DNA from 3 places in the Leptolyngbya sp. AN10 genome. Region 3 is predicted to be linked to each of the others. Evidence: predicted binding sites of a transcription regulator. Region 3 holds the regulator's gene; each other region holds the start of a gene.
The links. The regulator NtcA, encoded in region 3, controls nitrogen genes in cyanobacteria. The targets are predictions, from matches to a motif close to TTTGTANNNNNNNNTACAAA.
Positions count from the first base shown of each region.

Region 1: ACQ4M5_RS25955 (DUF4327 family protein) is a predicted target of NtcA. The motif match lies at 6,219-6,238, and genes of this name have one in related genera.
Region 2: glnA (type I glutamate--ammonia ligase) is a predicted target of NtcA. The motif match lies at 7,225-7,244, and genes of this name have one in related genera.

Region 1 covers NZ_JBNXVP010000021.1:46,959-57,160, reverse strand. Annotated here, with positions in the region: gene ACQ4M5_RS25990 (methyltransferase domain-containing protein) at 1-744, opposite strand, end outside; gene ACQ4M5_RS25985 (VanZ family protein) at 1,279-2,091, shown strand; gene ACQ4M5_RS25980 (hypothetical protein) at 2,045-2,533, opposite strand; gene ACQ4M5_RS25975 (PEP-CTERM sorting domain-containing protein) at 2,778-3,578, shown strand; gene ACQ4M5_RS25970 (alpha/beta fold hydrolase) at 3,700-4,635, shown strand; gene ACQ4M5_RS25965 (Hfq-related RNA-binding protein) at 4,691-4,906, opposite strand; gene dapF (diaminopimelate epimerase) at 4,992-5,837, shown strand; gene ACQ4M5_RS25955 (DUF4327 family protein) at 5,898-6,119, opposite strand; gene pdxA (4-hydroxythreonine-4-phosphate dehydrogenase PdxA) at 6,403-7,422, opposite strand; gene petM (cytochrome b6-f complex subunit PetM) at 7,503-7,607, shown strand; gene ACQ4M5_RS25940 (ArsR/SmtB family transcription factor) at 7,641-8,024, opposite strand; gene ACQ4M5_RS25935 (SDR family oxidoreductase) at 8,269-9,252, shown strand; gene ACQ4M5_RS25930 (NAD(+) kinase) at 9,293-10,202, shown strand, end outside.
Region 2 covers NZ_JBNXVP010000075.1:8,572-18,773, forward strand. Annotated here, with positions in the region: gene zwf (glucose-6-phosphate dehydrogenase) at 1-720, opposite strand, end outside; gene tal (transaldolase) at 864-2,006, opposite strand; gene fbp (class 1 fructose-bisphosphatase) at 2,026-3,087, opposite strand; gene ACQ4M5_RS40510 (HAD hydrolase-like protein) at 3,262-3,894, opposite strand; gene ACQ4M5_RS40515 (Nif11-like leader peptide family RiPP precursor) at 4,068-4,301, shown strand; gene ACQ4M5_RS40520 (class I SAM-dependent methyltransferase) at 4,379-5,494, opposite strand; gene glnA (type I glutamate--ammonia ligase) at 5,672-7,090, opposite strand; gene apcB (allophycocyanin subunit beta) at 7,504-8,013, shown strand; gene ACQ4M5_RS40535 (hypothetical protein) at 8,119-8,343, shown strand; gene ACQ4M5_RS40540 (hypothetical protein) at 8,376-8,828, opposite strand; gene ACQ4M5_RS40545 (AAA family ATPase) at 8,855-9,973, opposite strand.
Region 3 covers NZ_JBNXVP010000028.1:15,628-25,829, forward strand. Annotated here, with positions in the region: gene ACQ4M5_RS29345 (sigma 54-interacting transcriptional regulator) at 1-51, opposite strand, end outside; gene ACQ4M5_RS29350 (pre-16S rRNA-processing nuclease YqgF) at 127-540, opposite strand; gene ACQ4M5_RS29355 (DUF3084 domain-containing protein) at 565-1,980, opposite strand; gene ntcA (global nitrogen regulator NtcA) at 2,098-2,736, opposite strand; gene ACQ4M5_RS29365 (YdeI/OmpD-associated family protein) at 3,099-3,701, shown strand; gene ACQ4M5_RS29370 (PHP domain-containing protein) at 3,687-4,382, opposite strand; gene ACQ4M5_RS29375 (sensor histidine kinase) at 4,756-5,601, shown strand; gene ACQ4M5_RS29380 (response regulator transcription factor) at 5,564-6,280, opposite strand; gene ACQ4M5_RS29385 (glycosyltransferase) at 6,507-7,448, opposite strand; gene ACQ4M5_RS29390 (cytochrome) at 7,482-7,976, shown strand; gene ACQ4M5_RS29395 (DUF7219 family protein) at 8,051-8,308, shown strand; gene ACQ4M5_RS29400 (fasciclin domain-containing protein) at 8,383-8,802, shown strand; gene ACQ4M5_RS29405 (MFS transporter) at 8,846-10,096, shown strand.

The DNA of each region.
Region 1 (10,202 bases), on a different contig from region 3:
ACCATGAATTGGAATTTCCTGCACATCAAACAGTGTCAAACCGTGGTGTGCAAAAATCCGATTCACAGCCATGAATGACAGATAAGAGAAATGCTCGTGATAAATCGTATCAAACTGATTCTCTTTCATCAGGCGCATCAGATGGGGAAACTCCATCGTGATCACACCATCGGGTTTCAGCATAATCTTCATGCCGCCGACGAAATCATTGATGTCGGGCACATGAGCGAGAACATTGTTTCCTAACAGCAAATCTGCCTTCCCATCGGCTGCTAGTTCAGTCGCAGTCTGCACTCCAAAGAACTTATTTACTACTGGAATTCCCTTATCTTTTGCAACTTGGGAAACATTCACCGCAGGTTCAACACCTAGTACCGGAATGCCTTTCTTATGGAAATACTGCAACAGATAACCATCATTGCTCGCGATCTCAACGACTTTGCTGTGAGATCCGAACCCGAACCGCTCCACCATCAAATCGCTGTAGTCGCTTGCGTTCTTTAGCAGCGCATCGACATAAGAAGAAAAATAGGCGTACTCGGTAAAAATGTCTTGGGGACTAACAAACTCTTGTAATTGCACCAAAAAGCAATTCTCACAAACATAAGTATGGAGTGGATAGAACGGCTCCATCTCGTTTAATTGCTCTGGAGCAATATGGGTTTGGCACAGCGGCGACATTCCCAAATCGACAAACGTATGATGCAGCGGTGAGCTACAAAACCGACAATTTGAACCACTCATAAATTTATGCACCTCACAGCATCAGGACGCTAAAACTACAGCGCATCAAGCCTTGAATCGGGTTTAGGTCAGGGGACAAGTGACGATCGAGTGACGAATGTTCTAGAGCACATTACCCTACAGAAGCATTACATCTCGTCTGCAAGTTAGCTGAGTCAAGTCTCTACCATCTCTGCACAATTTTCCAGTATTTCTACGTAATCTTTATCGAAATCCCCGCATCTTTACTTAAACAAAATAGAGCTACGGAGAATTTCAATTTGTGCCTCGAAAACCTTATGAGAGCTAGAAATTTAATCAATTTTGGATAAAATCAAGTCAAGAAAATTCCCCACGTTGCGCCAGTAAATCACCAATTTTAGCGATTGTCTAAGTACATATTGTATGGGTGATGTTTCTGTTAATCCAAAGTTCGCTAGAGTAGACAAAATTGAATCTCGATGTTCACGGAATCATCAGAACCGAGATTGAAGCAAGTTTGGGCTGTTCTGAGCGCAGTAAGTGAGAATTCTGTAAATTGTTCGTTTTAAGACCATGAGCTACCCTTCGCCCCGTCGATCGATTTTTATCACTTTGAGCAGTGTTCTATTAATTGTTTTGGTAACGTTACTCCCGTTCAATTTCACCGCAGAAGGTGTGACGTTGGAGTTCGCAGTTCAAAGTTTTTTCTATCATTCCAGCGGCTTTAGTGACATTGTTGGAAATGTTTTTCTCTTCCTACCATTTGGATTGGATCTTGCCTACGAATTTCGACAACGACGAGTTAAAAAACATTCAGCACTCTTTCTCACGGTGGCACTAAGTACATTACTTTCTTTCACTGTGGAAACGTTACAGGTATTCTTACCCTGGAGGGCTTCGAGTTGGATTGACATTTGCACCAATACATTGGGTGGAATGCTTGGAGCTATGATCTACTTATCTTGGTGTCAACTCTTTCCAAATGGAGCTAGAACGATCGCATTTTGGATTCGTCGTCGCCTTTCTCCTCAACTCCTCGCAAGTTTATTAATTCTGTGGATTGCTGTAGTGTTCGGAATTTGTTTCTATCTTCAGCAGAGATTAAAGTTTGGAACGTGGGATTTTTCGATCGCATCTCTATTCATGATCTACGGATTTTTCTTCGTTCCACTCGGCATTTTACTTGCCCTCATGTTTACTGTGCTGCGAGGAGATGCGAAGTTCTATCTTGCACTATCTGGAATGTCGATCGTACTTCCTGGTTTGATGATCGAACTCTTTCTAAGAGGCTCAGAACTGAGAGAAACGAATCTATTAGTAAGCATTATGATTCCATTTTTCACAATGCTTGTCGTTCGGAGCCGTCTTGGATATTTGTTTGAGTAATCACCTCTAATACGGCTTTGTGGATGATTCCATTACTGGCTACAATTCCGCGATTTTCAATCAGTTGAACATCGATCGAGAAATTGAGCGGTTGTCCATTCATAGTTGTCCATTCATATCGGTCACACATCCGCCTGCTTCCTCGACAATAATTGCGCCTGCTGTATGATCCCAAATGTTCTCTCGATAGCTCGGATTCTGCGCCCAAGGCAATCGTAAATAAAGTGCGGCGTGACCCGATGCGATCAGGTTTATCCACGCCTGTAAATTCTAGAGAGTGACGTACAGATTCACACAGAGACGCGGCTTGTTTTGCAGCAGCGATCGCGATTTCAGCCTCGTGAATATACTGTATCTTCTTCCTCCCATCCGTATTACTATCCGCTAAAATCCGTAGTCCAAATCGGAGTTTAGCAAAAAACTCATCAAATTCAGCATTCATTTCAATTAAATTGCTCGTAGACCTGCGGAGAAAGATAGCTTTCTTCTAACAGTAATTCCTGAAAAGATAGCGATTCACTCCGTGGAAACTTGGCGATCGATGAAATTCAATCAAGAGTGAAACAAGTCCGCAAAAACCCCCAGGATGTTGAGCATTCCAGCTTGTTAGAAGTATTAGAAGTTACAAGCAATCGATTTGGGAGCCTGAACTTCTAGAGTTAGCTGCACTTCATCTTTACTGCCAAATGAAAAGCAAGTTTTTGACTGGTTTCGCTGTGGCTGCCACCACGATTACTGGAGCCTTGATTCACGCTCCCTCTGCTTCTGCCTTCAACTGGAGCAGTTCTTGGTCGCAACCCAAAATCTATAGCAAAGAGCAAGTTGGTTTCAATGATGCTCCTTACCAGAAGTACGTTCAATCCGAACGTGTCGCAATTCCAAACAGCGGACAATTCCTGCTTGATCCAGCCAAATTGAAACTAAAATTCGACCACAATGTGACCGTTTCTTTCATCAACGAAGGGGCTGGATTCCGTAACCAACTCGCTTTCAGTTCAGCCGGAACCACCAACACCTCAGGGCTGATTTTTAATGACATTTCTTGTACAGGTAAAGATTGTGTCGGAGATTGGGGCGGTAGTGCTCTCAAACTTGGTGACACGGTGAAACTGGGCAAAATCAAGGGTGGATCTCAACTGGATTTCGGTCTCAGAGCTGATGGTTTTAGAGGTGGAACGAACATCTTTGGAACACAAGTTGATAAAAACCCAGACAGATTGCAGCACGTGGTCGCGTATGCGATCGGCACTCGTCACATTTTGCTTGGATTTGAGGATCTGTTTGGTGAATTGGGCGCGACTGGCGGCAAAAACCAAAACTCCGATCGTGATTTCAATGATGTTGTCTTCGTTGTCGATGTCGGTGAAAATAACCTGAAAATTCTCAAGGGTGAGAAAGTGCCTGAACCCTCGATCGTACTTTCGCTGATTGGTCTAGGTGCTACGGGTTTAGTGGCTCGTCGTCGTCAAAGCGATACCGCTGAATAGACTTTTTGCAGGCTTTCCTCTGTTCAATCTCGGTAGTTCACACTTGTGGGCTACCTTTTTTGTTGCACAATAAGGGACTGAACAGGGGACTGAACAAAATCCCCAGACTGAGGACACCGATATGAGCCAAGATTCTTCTACCCCTGTGATTGAGTCGTCGATCGGGATTGGTGGCACAATTCACGAGCATCACTGGAGTTGGAAGGGGAAACCGCAGACATTGGTATACGAGGTAATGGGGGAGGGGAAGCCAATTCTATTGCTGCCAGCATTGAGTTCGGTGTCGAGCCGATCGGAGATGCGAGGATTGGCGAAACAGTTGGCGGACCAGTATCAGGTTTATGCGATCGATTGGGTTGGTTTCGGGGATTCTTCACGTCCAGCGGTTCAATATACGCCTGCACTGTATGAAACCTGCTTGCGAAGTTTTGTACTGACGATGTTTTCTGAACCCGTGGTCGTAATTGCGGCGGGACATTCTGCGGGATATGTGATGGAACTGGCTCAGAAACAGCCGCCTTGGGAATGGGTTGTCTTGGTGTGCCCAACTTGGAGAGGTCCCTTGCCGACTGCGATGGGCGAACATCGTTGGTCGTATGGCGTATTGCGGCGGTTGATTGGACTCCCGATCGTCGGACAGTTTCTTTATTCTTTGAATACGACTCGTGGCTTTTTGAGATTCATGTATCGGCGGCACGTTTTTGCTGATCAGCAAAATATTACGCCTGATTTGATTGAGCAAAAGTGGACAACGACGCAGCGAAAAGGAGCGCGATTTGCTTCAGCCGCATTTGTGACGGGGGGATTGGATCGAGTGCTATCGCGGCAAGATTGGTTTAGCTGGTTTCAGCCGCTTCCCGTACCCGTGATGATGGTGATTGGCGAACAGATGCCGCCGAAATCGCGCCAGGAAGTTGAAGTGTTGGCGCATTTTTCTGGAGTGCAAGTCTATCGGATGCCTGGATCGCTTGGATTACATGAGGAATATCCAGAGCAATTGGCAGCGGGAATTCTGGGATTTTTGGAAAAATATCGATCGAGAAAACGCAAGTTCTAAGAAAAATGGGAGCCAGATCGAATCTCGCTCCCATTGCCACGACAAAAAAGAACATCTACATCTTAGGTTTGACAAAAACGATCGATTGTCGCCACACGATCGTCGGTTGGTCATAGTGATCCATGATGCAGATACAATGAGAGTCCTGCCAGCGGACTTTCCCAGTGAGCAAATCACCTGTGGAAAGTTTCATCTCGATTTCTTTTTCTTCTCGGATAATCGTCTGAATTTGACGAGTACTTGGCAATCCGGTATCTAGTTCAATACTCATTGGGGGAAGTCCTCGATCGAAACCGTTCTAACCTACTAGAGTGCCTCAATTCCCCAAATCCTACACATTTCTGTAACTGTTCATCATGACGATCGAATTTACAAAGTATCACGGACTCGGTAACGATTTTATTCTGATCGATAATCGCGATTCGACTGAACCGAAGATTTCTCCTGAAGATGCGGTGAACTGGTGCGATCGACATTTCGGGATCGGTGCAGATGGCGTAATTTTCGCGCTTCCCGGTCAAGATGGAACCGATTACACGATGCGAATTTTCAACTCTGATGGTTCAGAGCCGGAAATGTGCGGCAATGGAATTCGCTGTTTGGGACGATTTATTGCGGATTTGGAAATCGCGGACACTGGAACATCGAAAGAACAATATCGAATTCAGACGTTAGCGGGTGTGATGGTTCCGAAGTTTGAATCGGACGGGCAAGTGACCGTTGATATGGGTGAACCTCGGCTATTAGCTGGAGAAATTCCGACCACGTTAGCGGCTTCGGATCAGAAAGTGATCAATTTGCCCTTGGAAGTTGCAGGACAAACTTGGAATGTGACTTGCGTGAGTATGGGCAATCCGCACTGTATTACTTTTGTCGATAGCGTTGCAGCGATCGAGCTTGAAAAAATTGGTCCCCTGTTTGAGAACCATCCGGTCTTTCCACAGCGAACCAACACCGAGTTTATTGAAATTGTTCGATCGGACTACCTGAAAATGCGAGTTTGGGAGCGGGGAGCCGGGATCACGCTTGCTTGCGGAACGGGAGCTTGTGCATCATTGGTCGCAGGAGTGCTAAATCAGAAATGCGATCGACGAGCAACGATTGAATTACCCGGCGGCTGTCTCCAAATCGAATGGGCAGCCGATAACAGAATTTATATGACCGGAAGCGCAGATAAAGTCTTTACTGGGGGTCGAGACTAATCTTTGAGGCGGGGATCAGGCGGATTGTTAGAAGCGCCTGATCCCCGAATACATCTTCACCTAGTCGTTGTCCCAGCATTCCTGGCACATCAAATCGCCAATGCGATCGCGCAGCAGGAAGTCGAAGCGTTCTAACTCGGTTTCAAAGCGCATCCACTCGCGGGCAGGAATGTGCTTGCATAGCGTATAAATCGGTTGATGTCTACTGACAAGTCCGCGATCGATAAGTTGACGTACTTCGTCTTGAATCATTCCAAGCGAGTACTGTGCAGTCTGAAGCATGGGGTCTACCTTCCTGAGAAATCTGGGAATCGAAGATATCAACCTAACTAAATTGGGAATCAAAGCCTTTCGCTGTGTGTCTCCTCCAAACAGCGTAACTTTGTAGTGAGATATACTGAATCTTCCTTATTTTCTACCTCATTTTTGAGCCAAAAACTTAAGATGTGTTTCTTAAGTCAGGAAGTCCTAACATTTATTTTGCCTTGAGTTGTAGTCGGTTGAGTGGAAGTTTGCCGTCCCTCTTAGGTTTGACGGATTACAGACTATGACAATCATTTGCGGCTTAAATTGTTGCCATAAGTGAGGGTGATGATCGACGCTGAACTAGCTCGATCGCGAAGTCGATCGCAGCTTTCATACTGGTGGCATCCGCAATTCCTTTTCCCGCAATGTCGAACGCTGTTCCGTGATCCGGAGAGGTTCGCACGAAGGGAAGCCCGATCGAGGTATTCACGGCTCGATCGAACGCCATCAACTTAACCGGAATCAGTCCTTGGTCGTGATACAACGCAAGATAAGCATCATGGGCAACCACTTGACCGGAACCAAACCAGGCTTGTCCAGGCTTCACCCACATCGTATCAGGTGGCAACAGTCCATCTAACCGAACGTGAGGAAATCGGAGCCGCATCGCTTCGAGCCAAGGAAACATCCAATCGATTTCTTCTCGTCCGAGTTGTCCTTGTTCGCCGCTGTGAGGATTCAGCCCCGCGATCGCAATTCGAGGTCGATCAATCCCAAACGCTTCCTCAAGGCATTCAATCAATAATTCGAGCTTACGAGTCAATCCATCAAACGTGAGCGCTTCTGGGACTTGTTTAAGCGGAATGTGGGTCGTTGCTAACAGTGCGCGTAGTGTCCAATCCGTGTGGGGCGATCGAGCCACGAACATCATGCCAAATCGATCGACTCCTGCTTTTTCGGCTAGGAGTTCGGTTTGTCCTGGGTAAATGTGTCCTGCGGCTTTCCAGGCGGATTTTGCGATCGGAGCCGTGACAATTCCATCAAATTCGCCTGCTAATGTTCGATCGATTGCGGTTTCCAAATAGCGAAAACTCGCTTCACCGCTGTTGGCGCTTTCTTTACCAAGTTGAATTTCTTCTAAGCCCAAATCTAAAATCTTCAAATCTTTTGGATTGGCAAGATTCGGACAGGACGGACTGAGGCGATCGTACAATTCATGCAAATAATCGTGATTTCCAGCGATCGTAATATCAGAATTTTGTCGATCGAACAATGCTTTGAGAATGACCTCTGCACCGATTCCAGCAGGATCACCCATTGAGATGATTAAACGAGTCATGATGTGAAGAGAGCGTGACTGAACTGCTTTACAATACGTAAATGATCTGAACTTGCTGTTTTAAGAGGAGAATTAGAACAATGGCTTCCGAAATTTTTAACACTGCAATCCTAGCGTTCACCCTGATTTTGGTTGGGTTGTCGCTCGGCTTTTTGCTCCTGAAACTGCAAGGTGGCGAAGAGTAATTTCAAGAAGCGAGAGTGGCGGATCAAGCTCCCTCACTCTTCTTCGTCTAGATGTTCTGCAACTTCACGATAGAGATTGAAAACGTGATGGTCTTTCAACGAGTAGAAAACGTTGCGCCCCTGTTTGCGATAACCGACTAAACGCATCGATCGTAGTGCGCGTAATTGGTGAGAAACGGCAGACTCGGACATTTTCACCGCAGCGGCAAGATCACATACACAAAGTTCTTGAACCGAAAGCGCAGAAAGAATCCTAAGACGGTTCGCATCACCGAGTAAACTAAAAAATTCTGCCATTCGCTGCGATTTTTCAACGCTCAGAAGATCACGCTGCAAAGAGCGAACATTATTTAAATTGACTGGATGAGAACTGGTACACTGCTCCACCGCAGGAATCGCAGGATTAGAATTTGACATAAATCTCGACTCAGAACGCAATTTGCCACGATCGCAGATACTTTCAGCGTAGCGTACTCAGCCGATTAGAATAAATGAGAATTTCAGCCTGATCAAAGAAATTCGTTACATTCCTTGACCTACGCTACGATAAAGGGTGTTCGATTTCGGAACTTGGAAACATCGATCGCACCTTACTGTGATTCGATCGCAAGATTTCTGATAGAATTTAGCGAAAAGTTAACAATTTGTCACATAACTCCTCATGAGCGTATTGATTGTGGGTGCGACTGGCACCTTGGGAAGGCAGATTACTCGTCGCGCCTTGGATGAGGGATACAAGGTACGCTGTCTAGTCCGTAGCCCCAGAAAAGCCGCCTTCTTGAAAGAGTGGGGAGCCGAACTCGTTGCTGGAAATATTTGCTATCCGGAGACGCTACCCGCAGCGTTTGAGGGTGTCACTGCTGTGATTGATGCGGCAACCGCACGCGCAACGGATTCGCTCAGTATCAAACAAATCGATTGGACAGGCAAAGTTAACTTAATTCAAGCCGCGAAAAAAGCGGGAGTCGATCGATATATTTTCTTTTCGATCCTGGATGCCGAAAAATTCCCGAACGTTCCATTAATGGAAATTAAAACCTGCACTGAGAAATTCTTGGCAGAGTCAGGTTTGAATTACACAATTCTTCGTCCCTGTGGATTCTTACAAGGTTTAATCGGTCAATACGCGATTCCAATCCTCGAAGGTCAAGGCGTTTGGGTAATGGGAAACACCGCCCCAACCGCTTACATGGATACGATCGATATCGCGAAATTCGCTGTTCAAGCGCTCAAAGTACCCGAATCGATCGGTAAAACTCTTCCCGTCGTTGGCTCTAAAGCCTGGAGTTCAGACGAAATTATTAAACTGTGTGAGCGGCTGTCTGGTAAAGAAGCAAAAGTCACCAAAACGCCGATCGGAGTCGTTCGGGCTTCTCGGAAAATTGCTCAGTTCTTCCAATGGACTTGGAATATTGCCGATCGACTTGCCTTCACTGAGGTAGTCGCAACCGGAAGACCGTTGACCGCTTCAATGGATGAAACGTATCAAATTTTGGGCTTGAATCCACAAGAGATGACCACGCTGGAATCCTATATGCAAGAGTACTTCAGCCGAATCATGAAGAAACTCAAAGAGGTCGAATATGCCCAAGAGCAAGCCAAGAAAAAGAAAGAACGCACCAAGAAAGCGTATCCTCGATTCTAAGATGAAAGATCGAATGATTATTTAGGATAGGTTTTTACTTGTGCCGAAAGCTGGCATTATCTACAACGATGGAAAAGAGATCGCTTGTCAAGTTGCGGCGGAAATCAAAGACAAGCTGATTTCGCTTGGCTGGGAAGTGGTTCTGGCTCCTGGTGCAGGTGGGATTTTGGGATATGCCTCACCGGAAAGTCCGATTTGTCACACACCCATCGATCGATTAGTTCCCCCTGGTTTTGATGCAGAGATGAAATTCGCGATCGTCCTCGGCGGCGATGGTACGGTTCTCTCTGCATTTCGCCAAGTCGCACCTTGTTATATTCCTTTGCTTGCGGTGAATACCGGACATTTAGGATTTTTGACTGAGGTGCTGCTGGATCAATTACCAAATGCGATCGAGTCTCTTTTAGCAGGCGAATACGAAATCGAAGAGCGCACAATGTTGCGGGTTCAGATTATTCGTGACGATGCCATGCTGTGGGAGGCACTCTGTCTAAATGAAATGGTGCTATATCGTGAACCGTTGACCAGTATGTGCCACTTTGAAATCGAAGTCGGACGGCATACTCGCGTCGATATTGCAGCCGATGGAATTATTCTCTCGACTCCAACAGGTTCGACTGCGTATTCTCTCTCCGCTGGTGGTCCGGTGATTGTTCCAGGCGTTCCAGTGATGATTCTGGTTCCGATTTGTCCGCATTCTCTGGCATCACGAGCACTGGTTTTTACAAATAGTGAACCTGTGACAATTTATCCAGCGAATCCGAATCGATTGGTTTTGACAGCAGACGGAAACGCGGGATGCTATGTTTTTCCAAACGATCGAGTGTGCGTTCAGAAAGCGCCCTATCCCGCTCGATTTGTCAGATTACAACCCCCTGAATTCTTCCATGTTCTTAGAGAAAAACTGGGTTGGGGCTTACCGCACGTCGCAAAACCTTCTTTAGAAGAAT
Region 2 (10,202 bases), on a different contig from region 3:
TTCAACACCGACGGTTTCTGCAACGGTAATTTGAACGTGATCAATAAATTGCCGATTCCACAACGGTTCAAAGATCGCGTTACCAAACCGGAACACTAATAAGTTTTGAACGGTTTCTTTTCCAAGATAGTGATCGATCCGGTAAACCTGATGCTCTTGGCAAACTTGATTCACAACGCGGTTCAGATTTTGAGCCGAACTCAGATCGCGCCCAAACGGTTTCTCAATCACGAGCCGCGTTTTTTGAGCATCTTTGAGCATTCCCGCATTGCCCAACTGTTGAATGGCTTCTGGGAAAAACTTCGGTGCAACTGAGAGATAGAAAACGCGATTGCCTCTCGTTCCTCGGATTTTATCGATTTCTTCTAGACGGTCTTTTAGTTTCTGATAGCTGTCAGGATTATCAATATCGCCCGGACAATAGAACAATCCTTGCGCGAAATCTTGCCACAGAGCATCAGAGCCAACGCCATCGGAGAATTCTTCGACTCCTTCACGCATTTGTTCGCGGAAATAGTCATCGCTCCATTCACGACGCGCAACCCCCACGATCGTTAATTCGGGCGGCAATCGACGTTCGCGCTTGAGATGATACAGCGCAGGCACAAGTTTACGTTTAGTTAAATCACCCGATGCCCCGAAAAATACGATGATGTTCGGTTCGGGCATCCGTTGCTGTTGCAGTCCAACTCGGAGCGGATTTTGTAAGAGAGTAACCATAGTGATGTGATGAAGGGTGAGCAATCTAGAGTGGGGAGTGGGGAGTGGGGAGTGGGGAGTGGGGAGTGGAATGCAAGACTTGAATCATTTTTGTCTCTGCTTCCTACTCCCTACCCCCTACTCCCCGCTCCCTACTCAAAACCTCACACTTTCGCCAATCGATCGACCTTTTCTTGCAGCGAACTCATGAGCGAATTAAACGGCTGCACGAATTTATCAATGCCTTCTTCAAGCAGTTCGGTCATGACTTGCGCCAAGTTGATATCGATGTCGGGATCGTTGAGGCTTTGAATCAGGTTGTAGGCTTCTTCGACTCCGGTATCAATTCGAGGCGCAACATCGCAGTGATCCGCACAAGCTTCGATCGTATTCGGCGGCAAAGTATTCACCGTGTCCGCACCGATTAGTTCATCGACGTACATGACATCGCTGTAGTCCGGATTCTTGGTGCTGGTACTTGCCCAGAGTAGCCGTTGAACGTTTGCGCCTTTTTCCTTGAGTGCTAACCAGCGGGGATCAGCGATAACCTTTTTGTACTCTTGGTACGCGATTTTTGCATTCGCGATCGCAACTTTTCCTTTAACGGCAACGAGCTTCGCTTCTTCTTGCAGGCTATCGACACCCTTGCTCATTCTTGCATCGATCATTTCATCGATTTTGATGTCGATTCGGCTGAGGAAGAAGCTGGCAACAGACGCAATTTTGCTGATGTCTTCGCCTTTTTCAACTCTTTTCTCAAGTCCGCGAATGTATGCCCAAGCGGTGTTGACATAGCTTTGAACTGAGAACAGTAAAGTCACGTTGACGTTGATGCCATCTGCGATCACTGCTTCAACGGCTGGCAATCCGGCTGAAGTTCCTGGAATTTTGATCATCACATTCGGACGACCAATCTGTTTGTAATAACGCCGAGCTTCAGCGATCGTTTTTTCCGTGTCGTTGGCAATGTTCGGGGGAACTTCGATACTGACATAGCCATCGAGTCCGCCAGACTCTTCGTAGATACCAGCAAAGATGTCACAAGCATTGCGGATATCTTCAAAGATCAGCGATTCATAGATTTCGAGCAGTGGCTTTTCCGCTTGAATGCCAGCATCGATATCGGCATCGTAAATTTTGTTTCCATTAATCGCTTTTTCAAAGATTGCCGGATTGGACGTGATGCCGCGTAACCCTCGATCGTCGATCATGCGCTTCAATTCGCCCGACTCGACCAAATCGCGGGTCAAGTTATCCATCCAGATGCTTTGCCCGTAGTCTTTGATTTCTAAAAGATGGTTCGTCATAGTGGTCTGCTCCTAATATTTATCGACTTCCTAAAGCGGTCTGTTCGCGAATGCGTTCCTGTACAAAGGATTCAACGAGTGCAACATCATCTTTGCTACCGATGATCAAGGGAACTCTGGCGTGAAGCTTGTCCGGCACAAAGTCGAGGATATCTTCGGTTCCGGTGCTGGCTCGTCCACCCGCCTGTTCGATCAGAAAGGCTAACGGTGCAGCTTCGTACAGCAATCTCAATTTTCCCTGCGGTTGTTTGCCTGTACCGGGATAAAGGAACACGCCCCCTTGGTACAGAATCCGGTGGAAATCTCCGATCAATGCGCCTCCGTAGCGGGCGGTATAGCCCTCATGCCGATGCACATAGCGAATAAAGTCGCGGTACGATTCTTCCCACTGCCAGAAGTTACCTTCGTTCACGCTGTAGATCGGACCATGATTCGGAACCCGAATGTTCTCGTCTGCGAGAATGAATTCTCCTAAGCTGGGATCAAGCACAAACGAGTGAACGCCATTGCCGATCGAATAAACCAGCATCGTACTCGGACCGTACAGGATATAGCCTGCTGCAATTTGCTTTCGTCCGCTTTGTAGAAGATCCTGCGCTTTGCCATCGTCGTCATCGCCCTCTTGCTGTCGAATCGCAAAGATCGATCCCACGTTGATGTTAATGTCCACGTTCGAGGAACCGTCGATCGGGTCATAAAGCAGCGTATAGCGACCAAGCGGACAATTCTCAGGAATGTAATACGGCTCGTCCATTTCTTCTGAAGCCAAACGGCAGACTAAACCGCTCTGTTTGAACACAGAAATAAAGACTTCGTTGGCGTAGACATCCATGCGTTTCACGGATTCGCCTTGGACATTGGTTTCGCCTGTAAAGCCCAATACACCATCCATCAAACCTGCTCGACTGAGACGACGAGCGATCAGTTTTCCAGCCAGGGCAATCCGCGTCATGATGGCGCTAAGATCTTGCGCTTCAGCGGAAAAACTATTTAACTGTTCGAGAACATGGCGAGAGAGCGTTGTACAGTCTCGATCGAGGGCTGAATCACGATCGACCAGCGGCGGATGAACATCGACCATTCAAGTTTCCTCCCTGAGACTCAGGGTTTTCACATTCACACTTTCGTAGCCTAATGAATCTACAAGCGCGATTACTTCTATCTTAAGAAGGCATTCTTGAAACGGGGCGTTCTTTAAGACCAGCTACAGAAAGTGTCGATCGACCAGTATTTCATGTTACAAAAGCAACGAAAATTATGCTTTGTCAATGAATAAATTCCGTAATTCAGTTGGGCAATTAATCAGAAAATCAGGATGATACTTGAGCAAGATTTCTGCTGAATTTATCCCCCAGGTTGCCGCGATCGAGTTCACTCCACTTTTCTTAGCTGCCTCGATATCACGAGTCTCGTCCCCCACGTAATAAATTCGACTTGACTGTAATTTTTGCTGTCTAATTATTTTTTGAATCAGCCGACTTTTCCCGAACAGCGAATAGTTTGCAGAAATCACATCAAATGTCGAAGTGAGATTCTGAACTCTGAGAAATTGTTGAATATTCTTAATAGAATTCGTGGAGACAATCCCAAGAAAATTTCCCTGATGCTTCAATTCGAGTAATGTTTCCTGCATTTCTGGAAAAAGCTTTAAGTGCGGAATCTCTCGATTCAGTTCCTCAGTAAAGCGACGAATCAGAAAGGGTAATTTCCAAACCGGAATCTGCGATCGCTTGAGTGCCGCACGTGATCCCAGGTTCTTCAACTCGTCTAAGGTTGCTTGATCAAATGGTGGAAATCCAAATTCATGAGCTAGGCGATTGGTGATCTTAATTCCAGCATCGACACTATCGACGATCGTGCCATCAAAATCGAACAAAATAACGTTCACAGGTAAGGTTTAGACTTCGTAAACATTCAATTAATACGTAGATACAGTCTAATCAATTTTGTTATCAGTTTGAATCAGCCTTCTCAGAATCTTCTAGCGTAGGGGGATAGAGGATTTTAGCGCTACGTTCTTTCCCTATTCCAATAAATTAATAATTTGCGAGGAAGTTTGTTATGTCGCAACATCATGCCGCTGCATTCTTTAAAGCTGTACAAAAAGATCACGTTCTTCAGAATCGGTTACAAGCTTCAAGCGATCCACAAGCCTTAGTCGAATTAGCAAACGATCGCGGTTACAGTGTGACCGAATCGGAAATCGAGGACTGGCTCGATCAATTACCTGAGTCGGAGCTTGCTGCATTGTTCAATCCGGGAATCGGTGGACGACAACGATTGATTCCTCGATAGAAGAATTTGGTGTGAGGACTTCAATAAAAAACCCTCCTGAAATTTGGAGGGTTAGGAATCATTCTAGGTTTGGTGTTTTAGTCGATCGCGATTCCAGTGGCAACCTTTTCAGGTTCTTGTGGAACAGCGATCGGCTTTTTCGCGATCAGATACTTGCTCATAAAGTGAACCTGCTCGGAAACTTCACTAAAACCAGCATCTGTTAGACGCTTAGTTAAATCGTCTGTTGTGTAATGACGATAGTATGGCTCGTGGAAAATTTCGGGGAAGTTCTCCATTGCGATCGACAATTCCGGTGAATCGCTCATCTGAATCGAATCGCAAATGATAAAGGTTCCACCCGGTTTCACCACTCGGAACGCTTCGTTAATCACATTCTGACGCGCTTGAGGTGGCAACTCATGGAATAAGAACACGCTCGTCACCGCATGGAAATAGTTATCCAAGAACGGCAACTCTTCGCCATTTCCTTGTACTAACTGTGGCAACGTTCCCGGAATTTGAGACAGCAATTGATTCGCCTTTCTCAAATAAGCCGCCGACAGATCCACCCCATACAGCGAAGCCTTCGGCAACGTTCCGCGAATATTTCTCAGAGTGCGACCTGTTCCACAAGCGACATCCAGAATCTTGATTTGATTCGCAGGCACATCACTAAACGCTTGTAAGCCTTCTTTCAAAGGAGCCAATACCCGTCGCCGCATCGGGTCAGCCGTTCCATTAAACAAAAGTTCAACCTGCAAATCATACAAATTCGCAGACTCATCACTCAGATACCCATTGGTCTGATGATGAAAATTCTGAGTGTAATAGCTCGGTAAACCTTGCGTCTCAACACCCGGAGCAAAATCTTGGTAACGCTTCTCATTCACGCGCTGCCACATCTCCGGCATATCGAGCCAAACAGCAGGATAGTACCGGAAGAATTCATCCCAAGGGTTATCAAACAAGAGACTTGCTGGATAAACGCCTTTTTCGACATCTTGCCAATCGGTTTCGAGAATCGCATCCATCCGCTTCTGAATGGTCTGAATCAGTGCCATTGAAAGCGGCTGTGGTTTCGGTTTGGTTTCAGCGGGGGCAGGTGCAACCATATTCAGCAGTTGAGTACTGACGGCTTTATGCACCAATCCAAAATAGCTTTTTCCTTGCTGAACGGTTTGATATGCCAGCTTTGTTAATGTATCGGGCATGGTGAGTGTGCAAAGCAATCTACGACTATGAATAAGTGTAACGAATTCTTATCAGTGAGTTGCGTCTTTGAACTAACGAATTTGAAGTGAAATTCTGTAGACGTTCAAAATCCAAATTAAGCTACGAAAAAGCGATCGAGCCAACCAGCCCGATCGCTTCTCAGAACTTAGATCGAATTAGCAATCGTAGTAGAGCATGAACTCATACGGGTGAGGACGAATGCTCATCGGAATCACTTCTCGATCGAGCTTGTAGCTAATCCAGCTTTCGATGAAGTCCTCAGTGAACACGCCACCTGTAGTCAGGTAATCGTGATCGGTTTCCAAGTTCTTCAATGCTTCTGCCAAAGATCCAGGAGTAGAAGGAACTTTCGCCAATTCTTCAGGGCTGAGTTCATAGATATCCACATCCAACGGCGAACCTGGATCGATCTGGTTCTTGATTCCGTCGATACCAGCACAAAGCATTGCTGCGAATGCCAAGTACGGGTTCGAGGTCGCGTCCGGACAACGGAACTCTAAGCGTTTTGCTTTCGGGTTCGTTCCAGACAGCGGAATTCGGACAGATGCCGATCGGTTTCCTTGCGAATATGCCAAGTTCACCGGAGCTTCAAAGCCAGGAACCAAGCGCTTATAGGAATTCGTAGTCGGGTTAGTGAACGCCAACAGTGAAGGAGCGTGTTTCAGAATTCCACCAATGTACCAGAGTGCGTTTTGGCTCAATCCAGCGTATCCGTCACCTGCAAAGGTCGGTTGACCGTTGTTCCAAATCGACTGGTGACAGTGCATTCCAGAACCGTTGTCACCAAAGACAGGCTTCGGCATAAAGGTGATCGACTTGCCGTATTTGCGACCTACATTTTTGATCACATACTTGTAAGTCATCAACCAGTCAGCCGCTTGCACCAGCGTTCCAAACCGGAAACCGAGTTCGCACTGTCCGCCTGTTGCCACTTCATGGTGATGCTTCTCGATCGGCACTCCGCACTTCGCCATCGTTAAGAGCATTTCCGATCGCATATCTTGCGAGGTGTCGGTCGGTGCTACGGGGAAGTAGCCTTCTTTATTCCGGGGCTTGTATCCCAAGTTTCCACCCGGTTCTTGGCGACCAGAGTTCCAAATGCCTTCTGCGCTGTCTACGTGGTAGTAGCCTTCGTGCTGGTTTTGGTCGTAGCGAACATCATCGAAAATGAAGAACTCAGCTTCAGGACCGAAAAATGCGGTGTCACCCAAACCTGTCGATTGCAGGTAGTCGATCGCTTTTTGAGCAATCGATCGAGGATCGCGGCTGTAAGGCTGACCAGTACGCGGCTCTTTAATCGAGCAAATCATACTCAGCGTTTTGTGTTCCATGAACGGATCGATCCAAGCCGTATCCGGATCAGGAACCATTGACATATCCGACTCATTGATCGATTTCCAACCCCGAATACTTGATCCATCAAATGGAACGCCATCGGTAAAGCTGCTCTCGTCAATTTGGCTTCTGTGCAGGGTGAGATGTTGCCAAATTCCCGGCGTATCGATGAATTTGAGATCGATCAACTCAATCCCTTCATCATTGATCTTTGCCAAGATCTCTTGTGGGGTCGCCATGAAGTACTCCTAGTAAGTCGCGTAACTTGCTCAACGTTGAGCGCCTGATCAGGTTGGGATTGATCCTGAATTGCACAGGTCGATCGCTCACCATAATCTGTCCTGAATCATGGTATGAACAGGGTTCGCGCAGTTTTGTATCTCAGGCTACAGAATGCGATCAGTTCAGCAGAATTAAGTATTGATTAAGCATGACAAATGTTACCGATAAGAATTTCAGTATGTGATAAGTGAATTAAAAATTGTAACGATCGTCTCATTTGGTATCAGCCGCCAAGGTACGGTTCAAATTAGGCTCAAACCATCGTGGTAAAATGAGCTTGAAACTTTTAACGGTACGAATTCCAATTAGCTTGCTGTGTGTGGGAATTCGGCAAAACTCAAATTGAGCCAAATTTTGGGAGAAGACTTTCATGCGGGACGCAGTGACAAGCCTGATTAGAAACTACGACATTACAGGGCGGTATTTAGATCGAAACGCGATCGACAGCCTAAAATCCTATTTTGATACCGGAATGGCTCGCATTCAGGCGGCTGCAATCATCAATTCGGATGCGGCTGGAATTGTACGCCAAGCAGGGTCTCAATTATTTGAAGAAAATCCTGAGTTGATTCGCCCCGGCGGAAACGCTTATACGACTCGTCGCTATGCGGCTTGTTTGCGCGATATGGACTATTACTTGCGCTATGCGACTTATGCGCTGGTCGCGGGTGATAACGATGTCTTGGATGAGCGCGTGTTGGAAGGATTGCGCGAAACTTACAACTCTTTGGGTGTTCCTTGCGGTCCGACTGTTCGCGGCATTCAGATCATGAAGGACATTGTGAAGTCGCAAGTGTCGGCGGCTGGTATTTCAGATACTCGCTTCTTGGATCAGCCATTTGACCACATGGCGCGAGAATTGGGCGAAAACGATCTGTAGAAAAATCTAGATTAAAAGCGCTGTGGCGAGGATTGGGAGTACCTGATTCTCGCCATTATTTTTGTGATTTGATTTCTCGCTCGAAGTGTTTTTACCAGTGGAAATGTGAATAAACTTACCCGCTATCAAGCGCTAGGTGTTCCTGAAGTGTGGTTTTGGAAAGATGGAAGTTTGACGCTGCATCATTTATGCGATCGCGGATATGAACAAATCGATCGAAGCGAACTCCCAGGATTAGAAGACTTAGACATTAATCTTCTAAAACGCTGCATTCTAATGGCTAAAACTGATTTTGCGGGAGCCGTTCAATTACTGCAAGCACAGAGTTAAGCGATGCTTTCCATTTTAGAAAAACCGTGTCTTCATGCTGGAAAGAGAAAGGGCTTGACAGAAGCGATCATTCGTAGCAACTCAGGCTTATTGTGCTTGAGAAGTTCATGCGCCCACATGGTTTCAGTATCATTAGCGCAATCATTCGCTAGAGAGTCTCCAATCTTCTCAAAACTTTTTTTAGCATCCCTTCCTAGCTTTTCTGGCTCAGACCATACTCCTAAAACAAACACTCTATCTCTTAAATCATCAGGTATTTGCTGAGTCACATACTCTAATCGAGTTCTTTCTTCATCGAAATCAATTATCAGGACAATCGTACAAGTTGAATACTTCCGCATCTTACTGACATAAATGTTCCTGAGCTTTTCTATGGTTTTTCTCCAACCGCCTGCCACTGGCAGGATTTGAATGGGACAATTATTAAAATAGAGAATAAATCCATTCGCAATTTGTCTATTTGCATCATCTTCGGGTAGCACCAAGAGATGCGGCTGACTCCGATTAATGCTCATAATTCGACATCACCCAGAATCAAATTTTCAATGAGATCGCCTTCGACAGGGACATCATTGAGAAGTCTGACTAAAGTTGGTTCTAGATGACTTTTTCGATCAAGAATAAAAGTATTTTCATCAGAAAATGTACGAATCGCCTCTTCGTTATGCGACGTAGATAAAATTTGCCCTTGCAACTTAAACGAGCGTCGCAGTGCCTCAATAAAACTTCTCACTTCTGATAGAGAAAGGTAATTATCAGGCTCATCCCAAAAACAGAAGAGAGGTCCATAATACTTATTTGCAGCTATGACAACAGCACAAATAAAGAAGCACTTTTCACCATCTGATAAGTCCTGAAAGTCGAGGCTGAGGAATGTATTATTCTTCTCAAATCGAACAACCATGCTTTTGAAGTCCTTGCCGATCAATTCGTTTTGCACATCGCTCAGATCGGGCATCACTTCTCGAAGATACTGATCAATCTCTCTATATGCAGCGGGATAGCGACTAAGTAACCCAGAAAACCATTCTCCAAAATTGGAACCATCCCGCTCTGGCTCTAATGTTTCTGCATAGGACTCTCCAGATATCCGACTCGGAATCGGGTCTAAAATAATCATACGCGCCAACCAAGTCTTAAATATGTGCAGTGGATCATTCTCGTTACGCTCTTGAATCACTGGAAGCGCAACAAGATGCCAATCTACTAAAAACTGTGCGCCAGGATTGCGTGCATCTAGGGTCACTTGCGCTTCCTGTCGAGAGTACACAGTTTTTCCTGAGACTAGAAGTTGTTCTTCTAATACCCGAAGCTCTCGAAATCCTTTTGGTAACTCCAGTGCAAGATCATATCTGTATAACTTTTCTTGCAGCAGTACTTCTATTTCAAATCGCATTGGCACATCAGCCCGCCCAAGAGCAAAATCTTTTGGTCCAATCAGTTTACGGTCTTCAAGCACACGCAATCGATTGATACCTCGACTGATATGCTGAAAAATCTCCAAGACCTTCGCAATTGTAGATTTACCTACACCATTCTTACCCACTAAAAGTGCCGATGATATGTTTTTCAATGAGAGTTCAAAGTTTTCTAGGCATCTGAAGTTATGTACATACAGTCTTTGTAGCATAGCAATACAACTCTGAAGAGTAGGAATTATATAGAGACACTGATCAGTCTATCCATTATTAGAACTCTTATTGAACTTATTAAACTAGGCAAGCTTAGTCTTTACGAAACGATACCACTTTGAGCCAGCAATTGTGTCATCAGGTTTTACAGAGTAAAGAACGTGGTGTACTTCTTCCCCGTCTTGAACCCTAAGTTACGATTAACTCGACTCGCTAATTTGGGCTTGC
Region 3 (10,202 bases):
CGAAAACGCTGTCCATTTCCGCAACCATTCCACCCGCTCTAAAACGTCCATACTCGCCTCGACTGAGTTCGCGAACTCTATCGTAGAACTAGGATTGTTTCGATCGAGACGAATTGATAGAGAAACTTAACTCACCAAACGTTCTAAGTAGCGTTCGATTAACAAAATCGCCACAATATCATCGATCGGTCTCGGTGGTGTTCGCATTCCTTCAGGAATCAGTTTGCTCAATCCTTTGGGTGGATACATGATCCAGAATCGATCGCGTGCCTCTAACGAACTATTACGCTCATCGACTGTGACCACTCGCAAATCCGTCAATTCCTCTTCTAATCTTCGTTTCCATTCCTTTGATGAAGTCTGATCACCCATCACTAAGAGCGAAACTGGAAAGCGATCGCGCAAAGATTGAATCGAAGCGATCGCGGCATCTGCACTAATCACCTCGTGATAATAGACTCGTCGATCGACTCCCATGACAGCTAGACCACATTTTTGCCGCCCTGGATCGAATCCCAAAATCACGGGCTGTTCCGCCATGATACGCCTCTACCCTCAAGAAGATTAACTCGATGCTCTCAATACGATTTGCCCGTTCTGCACTGCCACTAATTCTATTTTGAGTGGTCCTGACGTGTAAGTGTTTTGTGATGCGACTGCTCTAAGTTCAACCGGAGTCGGAAAACGGCGTAACTGCTCAATGAATGATCCAAGAGTCAACAGTTTCTCGATTTCGATATTGTCATTCAGCACACCCGCCACACGCGCACGAGAATTAGATGCTGCGAAGAGATCCTGAATCGATTTCTGAAAATCTTGTGCCGACAGTTTAGACGGATCGATCGTTTGAGCCGCGATCGTATCTCCCGCCAGAAACACAATTCGATTCGGAACCGCACTCATGTACACGGACACGCCTCGATTTTCGCCTTTCACATAATTCGCACGAGCTTGTACACGCACCAGGTAATCCTGACCGTCACTAATCTGGCTGATTAAAGATTCCACTTCCGCTGTTGGAATTTGCACCAATTGGTCATTGCGTCCAAGTTGAAGCGCTTGAATCGCGGACTGATTCGCATATTGCAATAATTGATCAACTGCGACTCTTGCACCTCTCGGTTCCACGACTCGCACAACACCCGAAGACAAGACTTGAGTTCGATAAAGCGCGAGATCGCCGCTCCGAATCAGCTTAACATCTCGTTCAAATCGTCCGAGTGTTTCAGTTAGTGCTGCTTGTTGAGAGGCTAGTTCTTTAAGCTGAGATTCTAATTTTTCCAACTCTGTACCGCGTTGAGCAATGACCCGATCGCGTTCGCTAATTTCTCGATCGCGCTGTTCGATCACGCTCGTGCGTTCGGCAATTTCTTCATCTCGCTCCGCAATTTGAGCCTTCACCTGATCACGCTGCTCGATTAATTTTTGCTGCTCGGCTTGCAGTTGCTCGATCCCTGTTCGTAACGTTAACGCTTGTTCAGACACCGCAACCAATTGTTGGCGAGTCGCATCTCGCTGCGCTTCTGTCGTTCGGAGTTGAGCATTCGTTTCTCGTTGTCGATTGATCGAGGTTTGCAAATTCGCGTTAATTCGTTTTAATTGCTCTTCGACTTGAGCACGTTCCGATCGCGCTTCTGCCAATTGCTTTTCGACTTGCGCCTTCTGAGCATCGGTCGCTTTCAAATCAGCGGACACTTTTTCAAGGTCGCGTCCTCGATCGCGCAGTTCTGTCTGAATCCGCCCGAAGTTCAGTAACATTTCACGAAACGTCTTACTTGCCAGCAACAATATGCCAAGCGTTGAAGCTGAGATCAGCGTTCCGGTCAAAATTGTCACCACGACAGCGGTTTGCTTAGGACGGAGATTGAACAGACTCAGGCGGGCTTTTCCCACGCGAGTCCCCAAACGATCGCCAATTGTCGCGATCGCTCCTCCCAACACCAACACCACCAAAATTAAAATCAGCCCGACATCGGACATATCACTCCCAAGACAACCCTAGCCCCAGACGGTCTAAGACAATTCCAGACTCGCCTTTCATTATGCCTGTTCGCTCTAAACTTCGGGCGCGTCTTTCAGGAAAGAATTCTAAGCGAATTAAGTGAATTGTTGACTCAGCGTTACAGGATTGTGAACGGTGATTTTTTTCTTGTGAATCGAGATCATTTTGTCCTGACGCAAATCACCGAGTAAGCGAGTCACAGTGACGCGAGTTGATCCAATCGCTTCTGCGATCGCTTGATGCGACAGCTTCAGATCGATCATGATCCCCTCTTGCGAAGGCACTCCGAAGTCGCGACAGAGAATCAATAGAAAACTTACCAAGCGCGATCCCATATCTCGATGCGCCAGGGTTTCGATCATCATCTCGGTTTGGAGAATCCGCGACGATAAGCCTTTCAGCATCAACATCGAGAGTTCCGGATTTTCTTTGAGTGCTTTTTCGACTTGTTCGATCGGCACTGAAAGCAATTCGACTGGCGTAAATGCGACTGCGTGATAAAAGCGATCGGCGCGTTGTCCGGTAATCAGTGATAACACGCCGAATACACTATTTTCTCTTAACAGCGCAACGGTGATTTCTTCCCCTGCTTCATACACTCGTGAGAGCTTGACGGCTCCTTTAACCAGGAAATAGACTCGTTCGGCTGGATCACCCGGAAAAAAGATTGTTTTGCCGCGTTCAAACGTCTCAATAACGGGAGGATACGCGCCTCCTCCGATCTGACGAAACATTGTTGCGAGCGGTCTATCCTTGGTCACTACCATTTCTTTCCTTGTCGTATCGAGTGAAACTGGAGCAGTTTACCGAGTCAGTAACGCGATGTGCACTTTGTGAACAATCGATGACTTTAGACCACTAAAACTGACTCATCAAATGGTTTTTGTACGCTGCGCTACATTTTCGCTTTGATTCTGAAAATCTCTGTAAAATTTCTAAGTTTAGACCGGTTTTTTTCAGTACTATTGGGATCTTGTTTTAAAGATTCTCAATAATTTCCACACATCATAGCGTGAAAGCAACCAGGATTCAGAGGGAAGTGTTAAGGAAATGTTAATGATTTGAATAAAGAGAATCACCTTTTAGCCATTTAGCGATGCCGAAGTTTGAAGATCAGCTAGACAAAACCGAAGCGATCGACAGAGTCGCTTGGCGAAATTGGCTCAAACAAAATTATGAAACCGCGATCGGAATTTGGCTAATCTACTACAAAGTAAAAAGCGGAAAGCCAAGTATTCGATACAGTGAAGCGGTGAAAGAAGCACTCTGTTTTGGGTGGATTGATAGCAAAGCGAAATCGTTGGATGACGATCGCTATATGCAGATTTTTACGCCCCGAAAACCGAAAAGCGTTTGGTCGAAACTCAACAAGCAATACATTGAGGAGTTAATTGCCGAAGGATTAATGACCGAGGCGGGGATCAGAAAAATTGAAGCGGCAAAACTCGACGGATCTTGGACTTCTTTGGATGCGATCGAGGCTTTGATCATGCCGCCCGATTTGATTGACGCATTGGAAAAGAACGCGATCGCACAACAAAATTTTCAGACGTTCAGCAACTCGACCAAGAAAGTAATTCTCTATTGGATCGAGAGTGCCAAACGTTCTGAAACTCGACAGAATCGAATCGAAAAAACGGTGATGGCTGCGGTTGAAAAGCGATCACCGCTCGATCAGGCATCTTCAAAGCCGCTGTAGCAAGTTCATCCCATGCGTATCGGTTCCACAAGAACTGAGCAATCCAAACGTAGCCTGCAACTCTGTCACCCGTGCCGTCTCTTTTGGACTCGGCATCCACGGCTTTGGATTGTTGTAGGCGTAAAACGCTTCCACCCCATCAATTCCCACCATTGCCGCTGCTGGAATCAACTCATCCACCGATCGACGATATCGCGCTGGATGTGCCAACACCGCAATCCCGCCTGCTTGCTGAATCGCACTGATCACTCGTGCTGCTTGAGCGCGATCGCCTTGAGGCGCAGAACCTTGGAGATAAGACGCGATCGCCGCATGATTTGGATCAAACGCAAATCCGAGAATATGTACCTCAGTTTCGAGCAAGCGAGACGTAATCTCGGTTCCCGTCCACAACTGCGGCAACTCTGTCCCTGATTGCGTCTCCATATAGCGCTGTGCCATTTGGTATCCGCTGATCTGATGGTGATCCGTAATCGCGAATCCTTTGAGCGAAAGATCGATCGCTTGTTGTGCTAACGCTTCAGGGTGTAGCTGCCCATCCGAATGCGTCGTGTGCATGTGGAAATTGTAGGTGAGCGGGCAACTTTTAGCCGTCAGCGATGCAAAAACCTGTCGTAGCGCTACCGCATCCTGCGCGGCTTGGGGGGTCATTGTCGAACTCGAAGCAAGATGAGCAGTCATAAATCGCCTCAAACGTCACTGCCATGTCACGGGACTACATCTAATGTAATGCACTGCTTAAAAAATCGTTTCAGTATTAAACACTCAGGGTATTGAGTATACCTGATGTCATTCATTAGTCACATGAGCAAAAGTGGCACATCTGCGATTTGTGCGGCACCGCATTCGATGATAGGGTATATAGCCAATCCCCCCTAGTTGCATTTTAGTTGCATTGATTCAAGTGAGTTCCCGCCCGTAGTCGTGTTCCTGTTGTGAGTTGCAATTTTATGCAGTGCATTCCTTGGAGCACTCTGCGGGACGAATTGATGTCGCCCCTCTCAATCGTCCTCGCAGCGGCATATCGGCTGATTTTGGTTGAGTTCCTGAAAACATGATTTCTAGTACGAATAATGGCGGGTTCGCCCAACAGGTAGAAGCAATTCGGCAGCGTCTGGCTTCAATTCGCGATCGCCTTTTGGCTCAGTCTACCGTGAGTTCCCCAGTCCAAGTTGAGATTCAGCAAGAGTTACAGTCCGCGATCGAGGTTTTGCAGACGGCACGAACCGTGATTCAGCAGGCGGAATCAAGTTCGACGATCGAGCAGTTACGAGCCTCGGTGCGCGAAAAAGAGATTCTTCTGCGTGAGATTCATCACCGGATTAAAAATAATTTGCAGGTGGTGACGAGTTTGCTCGATTTGCAGGTGATGAGGGTGCAGGATACAGACGTTCAAGCCCTGTTACGCAGCAATCAGAGTCGAATTAGTTCGATCGCACTGGTTCACGATCGATTGTCGCAGTTAGGCAATCAGAATTCGATTCGCTTAGGTGAGTATGTGCAGAGTTTGGTTCCGATGCTGGTGCAAACTTATGCGATCGAACCTAATCAAATCACGCTCAGAACGGCAATCAGTGGCGAGATTGAACTATCTGCGAATCGAGTGGTTCCAGTGGGATTGATTCTGAATGAGTTGATCTCGAATGCGTTGCGGCATGGACTGGTGAATCGAGAGGGCGAAATCGCGGTCTTGTTGCGGGTTGAAAATTCGCAGGTCACACTGACGGTAAGTGACACCGGAAATCGGCTTCCTGCGAATTTTGACCTGAACACGCCGCAAACTTTGGGATTTCAGATTATCAATTCCCTTGTGCAGCAATTGGACGCAACTTTGAGCGTCGATCGAACTTCCAGAACTGCGATTACGATCCAGTTTGACGCTGCTGATTCGGAGTCGTGAGTCCATGTTCGAGCGCAAATCGAACCAATTCTGTCCGGCTATTGGTTCCGGTTTTGCTGAAGAGGCGACTGACGTACTTTTCCACGTTGCGGACACTGGTTTCAAGCCGACGAGCAATTTCTTTGTTCATCAAGCCATCAACCACGAGATCTAAAACGCTCTGTTCTCTAGGAGTGAAATCGAGCTTCATCGGGGCGGGCGTTTGAACGATCGCGCCTCGTCCTTTCAGTTCAGCTTGAATTGCCGCAATTTGGCGAGAAAGATCTGCCAAATTTACATTGTCATCGGTGCTGGTGGCTTTGATGTCTGCGCGTTGTCTGAGTAAGCGAGTGACGATCGCAACGAGTTCATCGGGGTCAAAGGGTTTTGGCAAGTACGCATCACAGCCCGCATCGTACCCTTGAATACGATCGCTTTTCATGCCTCGTGCGGTTAAGAAAATCACAGGCAAGGTTTTGAAACGGGCATCATCCCGAAGTTGCTTGAGGAATTCATAGCCGTTTGCCTGGGGCATCATCACATCGGTGATCACCAAATCGGGTTGAATTCGCTGTAATGCTTCCCAGCCTTCGCGCCCATTGGTGGCGGTATGGACTGTATAACCGCTGTCTTCGAGATAAGCTTGTACCGCTTCCCGGAGTCCAGGTTCATCATCGACTAATAGGAGTTGCTCCGGCATAATTCGATCCTCTGACAGATTGATTGGATGTAAGTTCGAGTGTGCGCTTCGTTGTTGGGGAGTTGTGCCCCCTAAATCGCCCATTCTGGGGGACTTTGAAAATCAAAACCTCTCTAGGCTTGAAGTACCCCGTTTGTGGGGGATTTAAGAAGCTTCAAAGGTTTGTCACCGAAGCGAAACACGCAATCGAACTTACAGTTATTCAAATTTAGCGAATTTTGCCGCATTAGGATTGAACCGTAGGAATTGGTAGAGGTTCGATCGTTCGTGCTTCATTGGAAAGTGTTGCTTCTCGTTGTCCTTCTGACCGCGCTTGGAGACAGAAAAGCCCGATCGGAGTTTGGATCAGATCAACGAGAGTCGCTTTGCCTGCCAGCAGTTTTAGAGATGCGATCGGTAATTCTTTAACCATCCAGCGTATGAGTCGATAGCGGTATTCGGACGGATTCGGTTCGCGCATTAAATCGATTCCGTGGAGTTCATGCAGATAGCGGTTTGAGCGTCCATATCTGCGCCATTGGCTCTTGAGTTCGGTGAGCGTGGCGCGATGACGGTGACAGACGATCGCGGTTTCGGCAAATCGTAATTCCCAAACCGTTTCGCGCAAGATTCTCCAGCAAATATCTGCGTCGCCGCCTGTGGTGAGATAGGGGCGGAATAAGCCGACTTGTTTGAAGGCTTCTAGGCGGATGGCGAGGTTTGCGGTTTGACCGTAGGCGCAAAAGGGATGATTCAGCGTGTGTTTTTGAGACAGGGTTTCTTGTCGATCGGCGTATTGTTCGAGCAAGCTGTTTCCGGGAAGCGCTTTGATTTCTCCTGCGACTAAGCCGACTGCTCGATCGAGGAACGGTTGAATCAAATCATTGAGCCAGTTCGGTTCGGGGCGACAATCGGCATCGGTGAAGGCAAGAATTTCTCCAGTCGCGTTCTGAATCCCTAGATTTCGAGCGGCGTAGGAACTTTGGATTTGGGATTGGTTGAAGACTCGAATTCGATCGGATACGGCGGCTTGTAATAATTCAGTGGTGCGATCGTTGCTATTGTTATCGACCAAGACGCATTCAAAATTTGGGTAAGTTTGAGCATTCAAACAGTCGAGCAGCGCAGGTAAATCTGATTCACCGTTGTAGATTGGCACAATCACCGAAACGGATGGTAAAAAACTCATATCCAGATTGCAGAATTCGATTCTGATGTCAAAATGCCCAAAACGATCGTGGGAGTCATGGGAGTTGGAGAACAGGCGACTCCACAAGAGATTCAGACTGCGTATGAATTGGGACAGCGGATCGCTCAAGCAGGATGGGTTGTCTTAAGCGGTGGGCGGAATGTGGGCGTGATGGATGCGGTGAGTCGTGGCGCGAAAAGTGTTGGGGGAATGACGATCGGGATTTTGCCGCACGTCGATTCGGAAGTTTCAGAAGCGATCGATATTCCTATCATTACCGACATGGGAAATGCTCGGAACAATATCAATGTGTTATCGAGTGGTGCGATCGTGGCTTGTGGAATCGGAGCGGGAACTGTTTCGGAAATTGCTTTGGCGATTAAAGCGAGGAAGCGTGTGATTTTATTGACTGAGAATTTGGAGGCTCAAATGTTTTTACGATCGCTGAATCCTAAGTTAGTCAGCGTCGCAGAAAGTGTAGAGATGGCACTGAATCAACTTGAGGTGATTCTTACGACACAAGAATAAATCAGTCTCGCTTTTCAGCACAGAATTGCCAACATACAATGAAGAACACGATTAATCAACATTAGGGTAAAACTGTGGACAAAACGCCAGAGCAACAAAAAGAAGACTTCCTTTACCCATCCGCGCACTACCGAGGGGAGTTTACGCCTGAGAACCTAGCGTTTAATGCCAATCTTCAAGAGTTTGCTCAGCGGGTCTCTTTGCTGTGTGGATTAGAGACTTCGGGTAAGATTCCGCCCGGTGATGCGTACAGACAAATCAAAGCCCTTTGGCATGAGTTGAAAGAATCGAAGAAAAATTTACTCGATCGAACCAGCCCGGAAGACAGCTAATTTCTCTCTTTCGTCCGATGTAAATTCGACCATACTGTTCTTTTCTTAGAAGAGGAATCGAACAGGACATAACTATGCCAAATCTTCTACAAACTGCATCTGAAGCAGGATCATTTAAAACATTATTGAGCGCGATCGAGAAAGCAGGGATCTCCGCAGAACTCGAAAATACAGAGGGTTCATTCACGCTGCTGGCTCCCACGGATGAAGCATTTTCTAAACTGCCTGAAGACAAACTGAACGCACTGCTCGAAGACTTACCCAAACTGCGTCGTGTCTTGAGCTATCACGTTCTAGATGGCGATGTTAGGTTTGAAGATTTGACCGAAATTTTTGAAGCTCCAACGCTGGAAGGATCAATCATTGCAGTCGATCACGAAGGTGGCATTAAAGTGAACGATGTGCCCGTTACGCAAGCGGATATTCTCGCGGACAATGGCGTGATTCATGCGATCGATGGTGTGCTCATGCCTGCCCTTCTCGCGGGAAGCTAACAAGTTTGATATTCTAAGATCTCTCTTCATCAGGAATCGGGCATTGAGTACTTTTGCCAAGTTAAGCGCTCAGACGAAGCAAAATCTGGGCGTTCTCTTTACTGCGGGATTGTTGTTTTGGGCAAGTTTGGCAAGTTTGCTGCCGATTTTGCCGCTGTATGTTAACTCGATCGGCGCACCGGATCATCAGCTTGGAATTGTGATGGGATCATTTGCGATCGGGCTTCTGCTGTTTCGTCCCCAAGCGGGCAAGATGGCAGATCAGCAAGGTCGCAAGATTGTTCTGTTGATTGGTATTTCAGTAGCAGCACTCGCTCCGGTGTGTCATTTGTTGACGCAATCGATTCCGATTTTGATGATTGTTCGAGCCTTTCACGGAATTAGTATTGCTGCATTCACAACGGCGTATAGTTCGCTTGTAGTAGACATTGCACCCCCTGAGAATCGTGGCGAATTGATCGGCTACATGAGTTTGGTCAATCCGATCGGAATGGCATTAGGTCCAGCGCTCGGCGGCTATTTGCAAGAGTTAACGACTTACGCGCCTGTGTTCGTGATGAGTTCATTGCTTGGCATGGTTAGTATGACTTGTGCCATGTTTGTGAAAGCTCCAGCAGTGCAGCACCAACCTCAAGATCGCTCCTCTGAGCGGGTGTTTTGGCGATTGTTAATCAGCGATCGTATTCGGATTCCGACGATCACAATGTTGCTGGTTGGAATTGCTTTTGGTGCGATCGCGACTTTTGTTCCGCTGCACATCAAAGCATCGAATGTCGGGCTAAATTCGGGACTGTTCTACACCGCTGCGGCAGTGATGAGTTTTATCACGCGATTCGTTTCGGGGAAGGCGAGCGATCGCTATGGACGGGGACGATTTATCTCGATCGGTTTGCTCAGTTATGCGATTTCGCTGATTGTGTTGTCGTTGGCGAATTCTGCGAATTGGTTTTTACTCGCTGGAGCGTTGGAAGGCTTGGGAGGTGGAACTTTTCTACCGATTATGATCGCGCTGGTTGCCGATCGATGCCAGCCTTATGAACGGGGACGAATTTTCGGGCTGTTTGTCGGTGGATTTGATCTGGGAATTGCGTTAGCGGGTCCGATTTTAGGGATTGTCTCGAATGCGATCGGGTATCGAGGACTTTATGGCGTGGCTGCGATCGTGGCGTTCTCTGCTTTGGTTGTATTCATGACGCTTTCAAGTAAAAGTGTCGCTCACTCGTTCCGGTTTGCATTGGGATACGGCAAAGATCCGTATGCGATTCCAAAAGATGAGTTATTGATCAAAGTTTGATCGATCAGTCGCGATCGTAATCCGTTGAGCAATTTTTGTCGATCGTTGTACTGTTTTAGTGATCCGATGGGCTGTTTTAGTGATCCGTTGAGCAATTTTTGTCGAT